Regions from separate parts of the Dehalobacter sp. MCB1 genome, predicted to be linked through region 1. Evidence: riboswitches for the same ligand, from Rfam matches in the RefSeq annotation. Region 1 holds a riboswitch; the other holds the start of a gene.

Region 1 (8,095 bases):
GAAAAAGAAAAGAACGGAAAAGAAACCAGAAACGCTTAATCCAGAAAATAATCTGTAGAATTTGCAACGATAAAACTCAATATTTCTGCATTGTTTTTAACAATACCAGAGTTTCCAAATTAATGTTTGGACTCTGGTATTTTTTTATCCGGACAAATCCGTCGCATATTATTCGCAAATTTTTGCGGGTATATTCGTTGTGGTTCTATCCAACATCATGTAAAATGGTATTTATCAGGAAAAACGCATCACATGATTTTCAAACTGTTTCATGAGGTGATTGGATGGAAGTCTTTCAGGAAAAACGAAAGTATTTCCGCGTCGATTTGATTCATGATATTCCGGCCACAGCAAAAATTTCCGCGATTAACAACCAGAAGGTCGAAGTGGAGAAAACATTTCCGATTACAATCCTAGATTTGAGCACAGGCGGGATATATGCTTTTATCCCCGTGGATATTCCCGTCAATATTGTCATCATCGATATCATGTTTACGTTTGAAAATGAAGAATTCTCATTTAATGCGTTGATTATCCGCAAGACCCCCAAAGATGACGGCTTTGAATACGGGATGAAGTTCCTTTTTCACTCCCAGAAAGATGAAAGCCGGATCACCCGATGTCTGAATCAATATAAAATCAAGCATACCCGCTTTATGAAGATTCAGCTTGATTTACGCAAACAGAAATACATCGGATGCTTTGTCAAGGTCCTAGAGCTGATCGAAGAACCGGCTTGTCTGATTACGAGCCGACGGATCGTTGTCGCCACAAATAAAGCAGCGCAAGAAAGCGGTGTCAAACTTGGCGAACGCTGTTATTCCACGGTCGCCAAACGGCATCGTGCCTGTCCATTTTGCCTGCTGGAAGACGCCCAAAAAGCGGACCGTCTTCTTGAGGCAAATGCCGTTGTGCAGGAACAAAGCTGTAAGGCCCGCTGGTTATACCTCGAGGATCATTACATGATCCACTATTTCACGCGAAAGGAAGGATTGAAAGATGAATGAAAAGGTGAGGGATATTGCCGAGAGAATTAAAGGCTTACGATTACTTACCGGTTGGGCCGAAGAAGAAGCTGCGCGTAAAATCGGACTGCCTGTTCAAGAATATCTGAAGTATGAAAAAGGCGAAGATGATATTCCCATTAGTATTCTATATGAGATTGCCGATTGTTATCAGGTTGATTTAACGGATGTTCTTACCGGTGTCTCACCCAAGCTGCATGATGTCTGCTTCATCAAAAAGGGAAAGGGTCTCAAGGTTGAACGCTATGACCAGTATGATTTTCAGAGTCTGGCTTATCAGTACGTTAACAGAAAAATTGAACCGCTGCTGGTGACCCTAGATGCTGAAAATAGTCCTGAACTTGTTTCTCATCACGGACAGGAATTTAACTTTTGTCTGGAAGGCAAAATGAAAGTGATCATTGGCAGTATGGAATATGTGCTGGACCCGGGAGACTCTCTGTATTTTAATTCCTTAATTCCACATAAAATGCTGGCCCTTGAAAAAAGACCGGCAAAATTTTTGACCGTCATACTTTTATAAAGGATGTGAACAGATGAACCTCGCTTCAAGATATATTGGGAAAACCGATTTTGATTCTTATGAAGATTTTTGTGCGAATTATCAAGTGAAAGTACCGAAAAATTTTAATTTTGCGTATGATATTGTCGATGAATATGCCCGTCTGGAACCAGAGCGTCCAGCGCTGGTTTGGTGCGACGACCACGGTAATGAACGGGTCTTTACCTTTACCGACCTGAAAAAATACTCGGATAAAACGGCGAACATGTTAAGCGAAGCCGGGATTTGCAAGGGTGACAAAGTCATGCTGATTCTGAGAAGGCGTTATGAAGTGTACATAGCGATTCTGGCTCTGGCCAAAATTGGTGCGATCTATATTCCTTCTTCCAATCAGCTTACGCAGAAGGATATTGTTTATCGCAATAATGCCGCATCGATTAAAGCGATCATCGCCTATAATGATCCGATAATTCTCGACCATGTCGAAGCTTCCAGGGAAGAATCAGTAACGCTTGAGACGCTTTTTCTGGTCGGGGCTAAGCGTCCAGGCTGGGTTGATTTTAGCAGCAGCATGGAGGCCGCTTCCGAAAATTGGGTCCGGCCGACAGGTGCTGACGCCACAACGAACGACGACACGATGATCATCTATTTCACGTCAGGGACCACGAGCATGCCCAAAATGGCTATTCAGAGCTTCACCTATCCGCTTGGTCATATTGTGACGGCCAAATACTGGCAGCGCGTCGTGGATGGCGGGCTTCACCTGACGGTTTCCGATTCCGGTTGGGCTAAATTCGGCTGGGGAAAAATTTACGGCCAGTGGATTTGCGGAACGGCACAGTTTGTCTATGATATGGACAAGTTTATACCTGAGAAGCTGCTGGAAATGATGCAAAAATATAAGCTGTCTACGTTTTGCGCGCCTCCAACCATTTACCGTTTCCTGCTGGAAAACGAATTGGAAAAATATGACCTGTCTTCAATTGTCCACTGCTCCACAGCCGGGGAACCTTTGAATCCGGATGTCTTTAACAGATTTAAAAGTCTGACCGGCTTAAGCATTTTAAATGGATTTGGTCAGACTGAGACAACGGTATTGGTCGCGAACTTTGAATGGCTGGATATTTATCCGGGAGCGATGGGCAAACCGAATCCGGCCTATAAGATCGATGTGGTTGATGAAAACGGAGCTCCATGTCCTCCAGGCGTTGAAGGGGAACTGGTCATCCGCGAGGCTGATTCCAATAAGCCTGCCGGGTTGTTCTGCGGGTACTACAGGGATGAAACTGGAACCAAAAAAGTATGGTATGACGATACTTACCACACAGGGGATATGGCCTACTGGGACGAACACGGCTTTTTATGGTTTGTTGGCCGCAATGATGATGTTATTAAGGCGTCCGGCTACAGGATCAGTCCTTTTGAAGTTGAAAGCGCGCTGATTGAACATCCCGCTGTCGTAGAGTGTGCTGTAACCGGCGCCCCGGATGCCGTCAGGGGAACGGTCGTTAAAGCAACTGTTGTGCTGGCCAAAGGCTATACGGCTTCCGAAACGTTAAAAAAAGAGATCCAGGACTATGTCAAAAAGGTGACGGCTCCATACAAATACCCGAGGATACTTGAATTTGTCGACGAGCTGCCGAAGACGATCGGCGGCAAGATCAAACGCGCCCAGATCCGTCGCGAAGATACGGAAAAGTTTCAGGGATAAAGAATAACTTTTAACATATACCTATCAATCATTGAATATTGTGATGATGCACCCCACATTATCGTGGGGTGATTTTATGCCTTGAAAAGTGGTGAGATTTTCATGTAAAATGAACTATAAATAATCAATAGGATAAATGTCAATTTGAAAGTAATGATGGATATATGTTGTTGCTGAAGAAAGGATAAACTGATGTTTCCGAGCGATTTGAACTATAGAATGCCTGCGGAATGGGATAGACACGAACGTACCTTTATTTCGTGGCCAGTTCGGGCATCAATGTGCCACCCCGAAGACTACGAGGCTGTTTGCGAGGGCTATACCGACATTATTCGAGCTATCGGGGAATTTGAACCCGTCACCGTGCTGGTAAACCCCGACGAACGATCTCTGCTCGAAGGCCGCTTTCGGAACAGGCAGATTGAGCTCCTGCCGTTGGCGCACAATGATGCCTGGCTTCGGGATAACGGGCCGACGTTTATCGTCAATGATCGGGGAGATACAGCCGGCATCAACTGGCACTTCAATGCCTGGGGCGGCAAATACCCGGACTGGGATCTGGACAACCAGGTCGCACCGCAAATATTGAAGCACCTTGGACTAAAACCGTTTGATGCGCCCCTGATTATGGAAGGCGGCTCGCTGCACGTGGACGGAGATGGTACACTCTTGACAACGGCCGAATGTCTGCTCAATCCGAACCGTAACCCTGATTTTTCCCGGGAACATATTTTGGAACTATTGAAGAAATATTTGAGTATCCACAAAGTCATCTGGCTGGAAAAAGGCTTATACGGGGATGAAACAGACGGTCATGTTGACAATATCGCTTGTTTTGCTTCGCCTGGCAAAATCGTGATTCAGATCTGTGACGACCCTTGCGATCCGAATTATGCGATTACCCGGGAAAACCTCGCGGTGTTAAACCAGGAAACGGACGCCAAAGGAAGAACCTTTGAAATCATCCCAATACAACAGCCTCCCGCCGTATTTGCCGACGGTAAACGCCTGACGTTGAGTTATTTAAACTTTTACTTTGTTAACGGCGGAATTATTTTACCTGTATTTGGGGGCCAGGCTGCCGAAACCGATGCCCTGGCTATTCGGACCCTGAGCGGGATTTTTCCGGAAAGACGGATCCGCACCATTGATGGAATGGCAATTATTGGGGAAGGCGGCAATGTTCACTGTACCACCCAGCAGATGCCTGCGGTAGATCTATAAAAATAATAGGCAGTAGGGAAGGAATTTAACGATGAGAAACGTCAAAGTGGCAGCAACACAAATGCGCTGCACCAGTAACGTTGAAGAAAATATTGCCGGGGCAGAGACACTGGTCAGGGAGGCAGCGGCCCGAGGAGCCCAGATTATCCTGTTGCAGGAACTGTTCGAGACCCCATATTTCTGTCAGAAAGAAAAATCAGATTATTACGGATATGCGAAAGAGCTAGAAAATAATCAGGCGGTCAGGCATTTCCGGCAAATCGCCAGAGAGCTGGAAGTCGTCCTGCCAATCAGTTTCTATGAGAAGAGAAACTATGCGCGCTACAATACAATTGCCATGATTGATGCCGACGGTGAGATCCTCGGCAAATACAGAAAAAGCCATATCCCTGACGGGCCGGGCTATGAGGAAAAATTCTATTTTAACCCCGGTGACACAGGCTTTAAAGTCTGGCAAACGCGCTACGCCAAGATTGGGGTCGGCGTCTGTTGGGATCAATGGTACCCGGAAGCTGCCCGCTGCATGACCCTGATGGGGGCAGAGATCCTGTTATATCCGACGGCCATCGGTTCAGAACCGCTGGACCAGACGATTGATTCCAAAGACCATTGGCAGGCCTGCATGCTCGGCCACGCTGCCGCGAACCTGATCCCCGTGGTCGCTTCCAATCGGATCGGCGTCGAGGAAGATGAAGATTCCAGGATTACCTTTTACGGTTCCTCCTTTATTGCCGGACCACTTGGCAAAAGAATTGCGGAAGCAGGGCGTACTGAGGAAACTGTACTGGTGGCTGAGTTTGACCTCGATCAGCTTGAGGTCCAGCGCCTGGAGTGGGGAATCTTCCGGGACCGTCGGCCTGATTTATATGGGATTATTGCTTCCTATGACGGAGAACTAATAGACTGATTCGTAAATTAAATAATTATACAATAATTGATTATTCATACATTTATTGACAGATTTCGTGTATTTTACTATAATTAAATCAAATCAAATGATCCTTAGGCAAACCTGTTGAAAAGCAGGGACGCAAAGCTACGAGTCTAAGTGCTGAAGCATATTGACAGTCGGGTTGCACACAGAAGATGAAAACCGCGGCTGCTTTGGCCGCGATTTTTTTTGAGGGAGGATCTACATGACAGCCGATTCCATCGTTGCAGCCAGTATTTCGATTACCTTGGTCTTGTTAATATCTTACGGATTTTTATATTTTTCCGAAAAGAAACATTATTTCTTAGCATGGAGTCTTTCTGTCTTAACGCTGATGATAACCTATCTTTCCAGAACTGCATTGCTGGAAACCAACAGCCCGTCCGTGGTGCTTCAGATTATCAACTATGCCTCTTCGATCGCAGGGTACTGGCTGGTATTCAAGGGTACGCAGTTGTTTTTTAGCAGAAGCTATCCGGTGTTCTGGGATATCGGCACGGGCTTTCTGATCCTTGCTTTTATATGTATTGCTGTTCAGGGAATCCCGACAACCGCTCTTTTACTTCTGTCTGTTGTCTGGATCATTGCATTATTGTCCAAAGCCGCTATGACATGCTTAAAAGCAAAAACACCGCAAGGCCCGATCCGAATAATACTTGGCTATACCTATATTTTTTGGGCCTTATCGATTTTACTTTATCCGTTGTGCAAATTAATTAACGTTATTCCACCGTCTGTAGGTTATTTAGTTGCCGGTGTTGTTGGTCTACTTGCTTATCTCAATATGCAGGCCCTGTATTTTCAAAGCATCCGGGAGGAGCTTGAAAGCAAAGAAGCAAATATCAGAAAACTTGTCATTTATGATAAATTAACCGGGGCCTACAGTCGTACCTATTTTGAAAATACGTTGGAAGATTTCCTGGATAAAACCCTCATGCCTGCAGCATTGGTCATGGGGGATTTTAATGGTCTGAAACTAATCAACGACACCTTTGGTCATGAAAAAGGGGATGAATTACTTGCGGACGGGGTCAGAATTATGCAGGAGACCATTGGCCCGGAAAATGTGATTATCCGATGGGGCGGGGACGAGTTTATCATTATCATGCCTGGTGTGCCGCTTGATCAGGCTGGCGTGCTTTTAAACAATGTCAAGGATAACTTAAAAATCTCCCGCCCGAAAACAGTACCGATCGATATCTCGTTTGGCTCGACGTTTTTTGAGAACAGGGAACAGCCCTTGGCAGAAATGATCAACCAGGCTGAGGAAAAAATGTATAGCAACAAACTGAATGAAAGCAAGAAAACCCGCCTTGCGATCATCGAGTTCCTGGAAAAACTGCTCTGGGAAAAAGATTATCAGACGGAAGCCCATGTCATGAGGCTGAAAAGTCTGGTCAGTAAATTTGGCAGTCAGATCGGCTTATCCGCAAGGGAAATCGTTGAACTGGTCCAGGTTGCGATGCTGCATGATATCGGCAAGATTGGCGTTCCGGGGGAAATCTTAAAAAAACAAGGTGACTTGACCCCGGAAGAATGGAGCATCATGAAAAAACATTCTGAAATCGGCTATCGGATTACGCAGTCTTCCAGGGAATTAGCGCATGTCTCGGAAGCCGTTCTCGGTCATCATGAATGGTGGAATGGGAAAGGTTACCCGCAGGGGCTGAAAGAAGATGAAATTCCGCTATTCTCGAGGATTGTATCCATTGTGGATTCCTACGATGTGATCACGCATGAAAGGCCTTATAAACGGGCCATGGACCCGTATAGTGCACTTGTTGAAATCAATAAATGCGCCGGCAAACAGTTTGATCCGTATCTGGTTACTGTTTTTAATAAGATTATGCAGGAATCCCTTGTTGTGAATGATAGGTAGCTGCCAAAAGGCGAAGAGGAATATAAATAAATACTTGGAGTGATATACTTATAGTAACGTTAACCTTATGAAATAGAGTTATTGGAGGAAAACAACATGATTTTAACAACGACACCGTCCGTAGAAGGACGCAGGATCACCGAATACTACGGGGTGATTACCGGAGAAGCCATTATGGGGGCCAATATTGTCCGCGATATTTTTGCGAGTATCACCGACGTAATCGGTGGACGTTCCGGAACGTATGAAGGCAAGCTGCAGGAGGCCCGCAATATTGCGTTGAGAGAAATGGAAGACCGGGCGTTCCAGATGGGCGCCAACGCCGTAGTCGGTATCGATCTGGATTATGAAGTTATCGGAGCCAACGGCAGTATGTTGATGGTCAGTGCTTCCGGGACCGCCGTAAGAGTAGAATAATCCCGAAATATTCAAAAGATACCCGCGAGCTCTGTACCAGCGGGTATCTTTCTGCTAGGCTAAGGGTATTGGAGTCTCTCAACCAAAGGATTAAATAAAAACCATTTATTAATATCTTCATCATAGTTTGTACTGTAAGCAGTACGTAGTAACAATACTTCGGGATACGCGAGATTTTCTACAACATACATGCAAAAGCCAGATAAAGACTGGAGGCAGTGATAGATGAACGCTATAGATGATGAGAAAACGAAATGTCTAATCATTCACGGGTTTGGTGGCGGGGTACACGAAGTGAAGCCTTTGGCCGAATATTTGACTGCTCTTGGTTATGATGTTATTTGTCCTATATTAAAAGGCCATTCAACAACCAGACATGAAATGAAAAAAGCAACTTATCTGGACT
Region 2 (8,095 bases), on a different contig from region 1:
AAATTACTTTTGATAGAGATGTAACTGTTGTTGGCGGTTCTACAGTTGATGCTGTTGGTTCCTATGTTAAAGACTATGTAACCACTAACATTGACCCTGCAGCTGTAGCTGTAGCTTATAAGAATGTTGACAATAAGAGGCTTGTTCGTGTAGCTTTAGCTAACCTTGTTGCTGGAGCTGATACCAAAGCTGCTGTCTACACTGTAGATTTAGCGTTTGCAAACCTAAATAGTACTGCTGGAATAGCTGCTGATGCTGTTAAGGCTGTATCCTTCACCCGTGGTGAAGATGGTGTTGGTGCTAGTACAGCTAAAGTTGCTGTAGTAGCAGGTACTGTAAAACAAGGTGTTGATAACAATAAGGTTGAAGTAGTTTTTGATAAAGCAGTTGATGGGGCTTCCGCTACTGCTGTTAATAACTATTCTGTTGCTGGTGCTGTAGTACAATCAGTCACTCTGTTAGCAGTTGGAGCGGATACTCCTGCAGGAACAGTTACCGCTGCTACTGAACAGGCTGTTGTTCTTAACCTGCAAGCTGGCTCAAACCTGTTCACAGGTCTCCGTAATATCACTATTACCAATGTTAAAGCATTAGGTTCTTCTGTAGCCATTGATGCATACACTGGTACTGTAAATATCAAAGAAAACGTTGTTCCGACAATCACCTCTGCGAAGTTAACTGCATTAAATAAAGTTACGTTAACTTTCTCAGAAAAAGTTGATACACTTGCAGTAGACACTGATTTCGAACTTTACATCGGTGGATCCAAATTAGCTGCAAATGATCTAGTTTCTACGGCTGCTGGAGATGATGTAACTACTGTAGTTCTGACATTAGAAGCAGATGTTACAGCAGCAAATATTGCTTCTGGATTAACACTTAAAGCTATCTCTGGTACTATCAATATTGTTGATACAGCAGGCAATAAAATTTCTGTACCATCTACAGGTGTTACAGTAACCCAATAATTGCTAACCAATTCTAATATAGATGTTAGAAAACTGATAGCAACTTTTAAGGAGTCGACTCAAAAGAATTTTGAGCTCGGCTCCTTTTTAGTGTGCCACGCATAGCGGTTAACTGTAAGGTAAGCGTCTAATGACAAGGTGTATATTTCCATGGGACTTTTTTTCGACAGTTCCGAATATTGACGAAACAGCCTGCACGAAGTATGATGGTTGTTAGAATCAGATGTCAATACTTCTTGGAGGAATCTTAATGCGTTCGAGAAAGTTAATAATCATGACCTTAATAGCATTCTTGGGACTTTTATTTCCAGTACAAGCATTTGCTGATACCGTGGCAACACTTGATTTTGATAAAATTGAATCATTGATGAATGCCAGAAATCCGATAATTTCTGAAAATATGAGTACATATACTAATGCTGTAAATGGAAAGACACAGGGAATTGCTGCAATGGATGCACTTCTGGCTCAATGGAGCGCGGTGAACGCAGCTTATGGCGGGGGCACCGGCGCAAACCCACAATATGAGGCTGCTATCAGCTATTTGCTTGCTGCTCAAAAAGCTGCTCTTGATCAGCAAAAATCGTCCTATACATCCATCAATACGACAAACACGCTATTAAATATTGAAAAAGGGAACAATACACTGATCTGGAGTATGGAGATGCTGTATATCTCCTATAATGCGATCGGTTACCAGTTGGACGATTTAATGGTGAAGAAGTCTTTGGCTGAACGGCAGGTAAAGATATTAAAACTACAGCAGAAACTTGGGATGGTAACTCAGCTGACTGTCGATGAGGCAGAAAATAGTCTCCTGGCACTTGAATCAGCGGTACAGAACCTGAAAGAGGCTAAGGAGTCCATTCTCCAGCAGTTTAATTTAAATCTTAACCAGGATTATGATTGTGTACTTACGGTTAATGATGTTCCTAATGTAACGAAAGACCAGATTGCCGGCATAGACGTCGATAAGGATTATCTGGATGCCAAGGGCAAAAGCTATGATTATATTCTGGATTCCTACTCGCTTGATTCCGAACGGAAGTTTAAAAACAATTTCTATAGGGCCTATCAAACTGTTCTGGACAAACAGCAAGCCTTGGATGTCGAAACCAAAAAGATGGCAACAGCCGAAAGCAAATGGAAGATTGCCCAGCTCAAATACAAATTGGGAATGATTTCGGAAATCCAGTTTGAAACAGAAAGAAGCACGTATATGAGTCAGCAGACAACGACCGAGATTGCGAAAGATACAGTGATGCAGGCTTATCGCCAGTACGAGTGGGCTAAGAGAGGATTGATTGTATCTTCGAGTACAGGTGCATAAATTCAATGTATATGTCTAAGAAGTGTCAGTAAGACACTTCTTAATTTCAGGAAGGACTAATTGAGCATAAAGGACGGTGGGACAGCGATGAAGGGCAAAGTATATAAGGTTTTGGTGTTAGCGGCAGCATTTATACTCCTGGTTACGTTTACGTTGCCCTTACCGATTTCTTTGAAAAACATATTGACGGAGGATACATCTTCAAAAAATATGTCTTCTGGGGAAAAGGCACCGATCACTACGGCAGTCTCGGCTCAGGAAGATCTTAGCACGTTGTCGGATGCTAAATCAAAACCACAGGAGCAGATTACATCAAAGACAATAGATCAGGCAACCGAAGAATCAATCGATTCTTCAGAGGCAGACAGCAAAACGCTTAAACAAGCAGTAGTACAAGTCCCGGAAACGATATCAGAAACGCCGAAAAGCTCTAAAACAAGCGTACCACAAACAAGCTCTTCAGAAGAAGCCAATCCTAATCCACCCGAACCTGCGGCCAGCCCCAGCACCAACTCCGAAATCCAACAAATGCTGGCTCTGATTAATTCTGAACGCTCCAAAGCCGGAATTTCTTCGCTTGAGCTTAACCCGAAGCTGACAAATGCCGCGCAGCTGAAAGCGGAAGATATGGTCAGTAACAATTATTTTTCCCATATATCGCCTACCTGGGGATCCACTTTCACGCTGCTTCACAGCTTAGGTATTACATACAGCAGTGCTGCAGAAAACCTCGCAGGAGACAGTTCGGTTGAAGCTGCTCATCTTGACCTGATGAATTCGGAGGGGCATAGAGACAATATCGTGGATGCCTCCTATGCTTCAGTCGGCATCGGCATCTCAAAAAGCCCGGTGTACGGTTATGTGTTTGTACAGATCTTTACAGACTGATCGGATAGATATCAAAAATAATTGTATAAATTTCGAATCATTTTCTGAGACTAAAGTCTCATTTTTTGTACCCCATTGGTCTGAAAAAGGACCCAAAACAATTGAACTTTTAAAGTAGCTATACTATAATGACCTCAGCCAAAACGATAATGGCAAATCTGTCGAAAGACAGAGACGCAAAGCCACGGGTCTAAGGCCGAAAGGTTATGACAGCCGGGTTACCGAAAGGGGTAAATAGAATGATCCATAAAAAGATTCTGGTTTCGATTCTCTGTGTCCTTTTAATTATTGCGGTCGCACCTTCTTGTGTTTTTGCTGAAACAACAACCGGCGAAAGCACGGTCACTGGGGAAATCTTAGCAAGTACTCCCAACACGACCGTAGATCCTACTACTGTAGATCCAACCGCCACAGATCCAACAGATGAAGCAGCTGTTGAAGATGAAGCCGGTGTAACACCGGACAGCTGGCTCTATTCAATCGAACAGATGATTGAAAATGTCCAGGTTGCTGTAACTTTCTCTGATGAAGGAAAAGCGGAACTGCTGGTTGAGTTTGCCAATGAAAGACTGGCCGAAGCGGAAATCATGTCCGAAGAGAACCAGCTTGATTTGATGGAGCAGGTTCTGAGAGCATATTCAGATACTATTAAAAAAGCAAACTTTCAGGTGCAACAAATCATTGAAGATACCGAAGCAGCTGAAGGAACTGAAACCGATGGTGCAGATAATAATGCTGTAAATGAAGAAGCTGTAGCAACTTCTACGGAAGAAACAACTACTGATGAGACAGCCACGGATGAAACGGCGGCAGTTGACACAGAAGAAAATACCGTCATCAGCAATCTACTTGCCAGCATTGAACTTGTCCAAAGTGATGCCGACAAGATCGTCCTTAAAATCACCGGCGGTCTGACAGAAGAACAGGCTGAAATCATGCAGAATATTATCCAAGCCGAAGTCCAGAATACCATTGCGATTAAAGCCTATGTAGCCGCGAAAGAAGCCTATGCAGAAGCTGTGCAGGAATTTACGGCAGCCAAGGCAGAATTGGGACAAGCCCGTGCTTCAGGTGATGAGGCTGCCATTGCAGCTGCCCTGGAAAAAGTCGGGCAGGCTGAACAGTACAAAAACGACATGCAGGAGCTTAGGAAAGATATTCAGAAAATCAAAGTAGAGACGAACAAAGAAACGAAGGAAGCCTTGAAAGAGCAAGCCAAAATTATGAAGGAATACAAGAAAACCATTAGGGAACAAGCCGTGAGCGACCAGGAAGATAGCCTGGAAGCAGGGGACGAACAGGATCCAACAGTTGCAGACGATCAGAATGCCACAGCCGATGGCCAGTCTACTTCGGATGAAACAACAGTGGATGCACAGGCCGTTCAGAACACGGTCATAAATACCTCTTCAAATAACGGGCATAACGATAAAGGGCAAGGAAAAAGATAGGACTTTATATTTTCGATAACTGAGAATCATTCAAATCACATTAAATACCTCCTTAGAAGAAACAGACAGCTATCAGGCAGATAAAGTGCCAGGGCTGTCTGTTTTGTGGTTTACATCTTTTATGCCGGTACTGCCCGCTTACACTTGCGGAGGATCATAAAGGTCATTGGTCGTGGTTTCAATGACCTTTATATCCTTTACCCCTGTAAGGGCACCGTTTGTCGTGAGGAATATCCCGCTTGCTATAAGCGAGTTCATAACGTCCATGGCTTCAGTTAGCAGGATATCCTCTCGCGGTTGGGGAACCGTTAGGGAAAACGTGTTCCCTCCGGTGGTCGCGAAAGTTAATCTTGCTGTTCGGTTGGTGGTCACAGCCAATTGAATCACCTCCTTGACGCCTGAAATTGCCCTCCGCTTTACGCTTCGTTTGTCAATTCATCCGTTCTTCTGAAGTAAACGTCAAGCAGCGTATATTCCGACAGATCGAAGATGGCGTGAGCCGCCTCATAGACAGCTTGATTCGAAGCATTGTAAACAATATTGTTAAGGGTTCGCTGTTTGGTTATCGGAGCACCGGAGGTGCTGACTCCGGTCTGATAAACCAATACCAGAGCGGCGCCGGATGGCGCTGAAACAACGGCCATTCCCATCATCTCCTTTCCCTTTTATTGGACAGCTTACGGCTGTCTTGTACATACTATGCTTGGCTTGTCCAAAGGTTCCCAAAAAAAATCAGGAACTAAATCTAAGCGGCTTCTTGGGGGGCGGCCACTCTTTAATCGTCTCTGCCATGTATTCAATCAGCCGGTTGGCTTCTTTTCTTTTTTCTTCTTTCAGGTTCGGATCGATATGCGCCAGATTGGTGAGCGCTGTCGTCAGATCGAAGAAGGTATCGGCGATTGTTTTGCAGCAAGTGTCGCATTTTTCTACATGCTTGATGTGAGCGTCGGGGTCATGTTCGGTTTTAAGGTTGTGGGTCGGCAGGGCGGGTTGACCGGTAGAGAAGGCTTCTGCATTGACATTTTCCGGATTCGTTGGCCTTGACGCAGCCTTAGCCTGCTCATTTTTTAATTCGGAGATGGTGCTGTCGATCGTCTCCAGCCCTTTTTTAAGTACTTGATTCTCCTGAAGAGCCTGGTCCTTTTCCTGATTGGCCTTGTCTCTGTCCTGAAGTGCCTGCTGCAGCTTCTTGGTGGTCATACCGCCGACATCATTCTGCTCGATGAATTCCTCCCGCTCCTCTGCCGGTAAACCCAGAAGGAGGAGGGCCTGGGTGTAAGTCATATTCGACATTGATGTCGATTTTGACGTGTCGGATCCGTCAGAAAATTTAGGCCCGTACTCTTGGTAGAGCTTTATCAGTCTTTCGGCAGTTTTCTGGGAATAGCTCACAGACTCCAGCCACTTACCCCATTCCCCGTGTTTAACCAGAGCCTTGGCTTCCAGCAAACGACGGCCGATTTCAATGGCGCTGGCAAGTACTATTTTTTTGGTTTGGCAGGTTATCATCTTTATTTCAGCCGCTATGACAAGCGGCGTGCGTTCGGTGGTCAGATTATCCATCCCGCCCACCCTTTCATTATGAGTCTAATTGCAGCATATGCAGATGGGCTTCGGGTGGTGAAGGCTTGGCTTTATATTAAAATTGAACTCTCAATTTCTGTGAATCAATAAAGAGATTCTTTCCGGTAAAAACAGTATCTAATTTAAACCCATTGACCAGGAAGACAAAGAAAGATAAGATAAGAGGAGTGATAAGCCGACCGACCAGTCAGTCGCGACGGGCACGGTCGCATCATTCATGAAGATGTCCCAATAAGAATACACTTATAAAGATATTAATTATCGGGGGAGTAGAAAAATGGCGCTGAAAGACATACTTAAAATCAAACGGCCTGAGCCGAAACAGGACGGAAGCCCGGATCTTAAAAAACCTGTTGGGAAGAAAAAAATGATCATCACCGTGATCGCAGTTCTGGTTGTCCTGCTGATCGGTGTTAGAATCTCCGGTGCAGTGAGATCAGCTGCTGAGCAAAAGGCGGCGGAACAAAACCGGCAAAATTATGTCCCGGTTGAAGCGATAACTTTGCAAAAACAGAGCATTTCTTCGGCGATCACCTTAAGTGGTAAAGTCGAAGCGGATAAAGAAGCTTCTATTTATGTTACCACCCCGGGTAAAGTGACTGCGGTCCATGCCAAAGTAGGGGACCAGGTCAGCAAGGGGCAAGTGCTGTTCAGCCTCGATAAATCCGACCTGATGGCAAGCTATAATCAGGCAGCTGCTGCCTATCAGCTGGCGCAGGGCGCCTATCGGACCAATATGGCCAATTATGAGAACAATAAGAAGAATTATGAGAATATGAAGCAGCTCTATGAAATCGGGGCGGTAAGCAAGTCTGAGCTTGATCAGGTTGCCGTCCTGGCTTCCGATGCCGTTCTGGAAACGTATCAAGGCCAGCTGGCCCAAGCCAAGGCTGCTTATGATGCGGCTCAGAAAGCCTTGAATGATATGGATGTTAAGGCGCCGATTGGCGGCGTACTTACGGCGTTGGATGTGAAAGTAGGCGCTATGGTTTCAAATGCTGTTTCGCCGGCCAGGGTGGTGGATCTGAGTAAAGTATTTGTTACCGTAAGCATCAGTGAGCAGGAGATCAATAATGTGCACGGCGGCCAGTCAGTGGAGATCGTGGTGCCTTCGGCTTCGGTCAAGGTTAAAGGGGTCATTGACAGTTTAAGTGTTGCAGCCAATGCTCAGGGGAAATATACGCTTAAAGCCTACATTGAGAATAAAGACAGCGTGATCAAACCCGGTATGTTCGCCAATTTGACCTTAAGTATCGCCGGCAAGAATAATGTTCTGGTCGTGCCGACCGAGGCTGTGATCTTCCACGGTGGAAAAGACGTCGTTTATGTCGCCAAAGATAATGCCGCAGTCGAGATTGAAGTATCAACCGGGCTCGAAAGCGGGACTGAGACCGAGATCATCAGCGGCTTAGCTGAAGGAGATATCGTCATAACCAAAGGGCAGAACTTTGTTCAGGACGGATCAGAAATCAAAGTCATATCGCTTGACGGCCAAGAGGTCCAGCAGGAAACAAATGATACGGCAGCTTCAGCGCAAACAGGGGGAGGCGCACAGGAGTGAGAATATCTGAAACGTCGGTAAAACGCCCCGTTACAGTCCTGATGCTCGTTTTCATTGTCATCATCCTCGGATTTGTCTCTTTTACGCGTATCCCGCTGGATCTGATGCCTGAGATGGAATTGCCTTACGCAATTGTCAGTACCTCTTACAACGGAGCAGGACCGCAAGAGATAGAAACTTTAATCACCCAGCCGATTGAACAGGCTGTTTCGACGGCCCAGAATGTCAAAAACATCAGCTCCATTACTTCGGAAGGCAGTTCATTGGTAATTCTAGAGTTTAATTACGGCGTCGATATGGACCAGGTTGCGCT

Evidence for each region. A riboswitch is a leader RNA that binds a small molecule or an ion and turns the genes downstream of it on or off. The one in region 1 is predicted to bind cyclic di-GMP.
Region 2: it holds a riboswitch for cyclic di-GMP, as region 1 does, so the genes downstream of both, A7K50_RS09390 (DUF5667 domain-containing protein) here and A7K50_RS06475 (diguanylate cyclase) in region 1, are expected to answer to the same signal.

Annotation. Positions count from the first base shown of each region.
Region 1 is NZ_LXPC01000010.1:14,532-22,626, forward strand. Features, by position in the region: gene A7K50_RS06450 (PilZ domain-containing protein) at 285-1,007, shown strand; gene A7K50_RS06455 (XRE family transcriptional regulator) at 1,000-1,548, shown strand; gene A7K50_RS06460 (AMP-binding protein) at 1,562-3,238, shown strand; gene A7K50_RS06465 (agmatine deiminase family protein) at 3,431-4,462, shown strand; gene aguB (N-carbamoylputrescine amidase) at 4,494-5,369, shown strand; cyclic di-GMP riboswitch class I at 5,458-5,543, shown strand; gene A7K50_RS06475 (diguanylate cyclase) at 5,599-7,272, shown strand; gene A7K50_RS06480 (heavy metal-binding domain-containing protein) at 7,369-7,689, shown strand; gene A7K50_RS06485 (alpha/beta fold hydrolase) at 7,915-8,095, shown strand, end outside.
Region 2 is NZ_LXPC01000012.1:338,567-346,661, forward strand. Features, by position in the region: gene A7K50_RS09375 (cell wall-binding repeat-containing protein) at 1-968, shown strand, start outside; gene A7K50_RS09380 (TolC family protein) at 1,219-2,298, shown strand; gene A7K50_RS14350 (CAP domain-containing protein) at 2,359-3,186, shown strand; cyclic di-GMP riboswitch class I at 3,328-3,412, shown strand; gene A7K50_RS09390 (DUF5667 domain-containing protein) at 3,393-4,637, shown strand; gene A7K50_RS09395 (DUF2922 domain-containing protein) at 4,776-5,015, opposite strand; gene A7K50_RS09400 (DUF1659 domain-containing protein) at 5,054-5,281, opposite strand; gene A7K50_RS09405 (DUF3102 domain-containing protein) at 5,370-6,200, opposite strand; gene A7K50_RS09410 (efflux RND transporter periplasmic adaptor subunit) at 6,499-7,782, shown strand; gene A7K50_RS09415 (efflux RND transporter permease subunit) at 7,779-8,095, shown strand, end outside.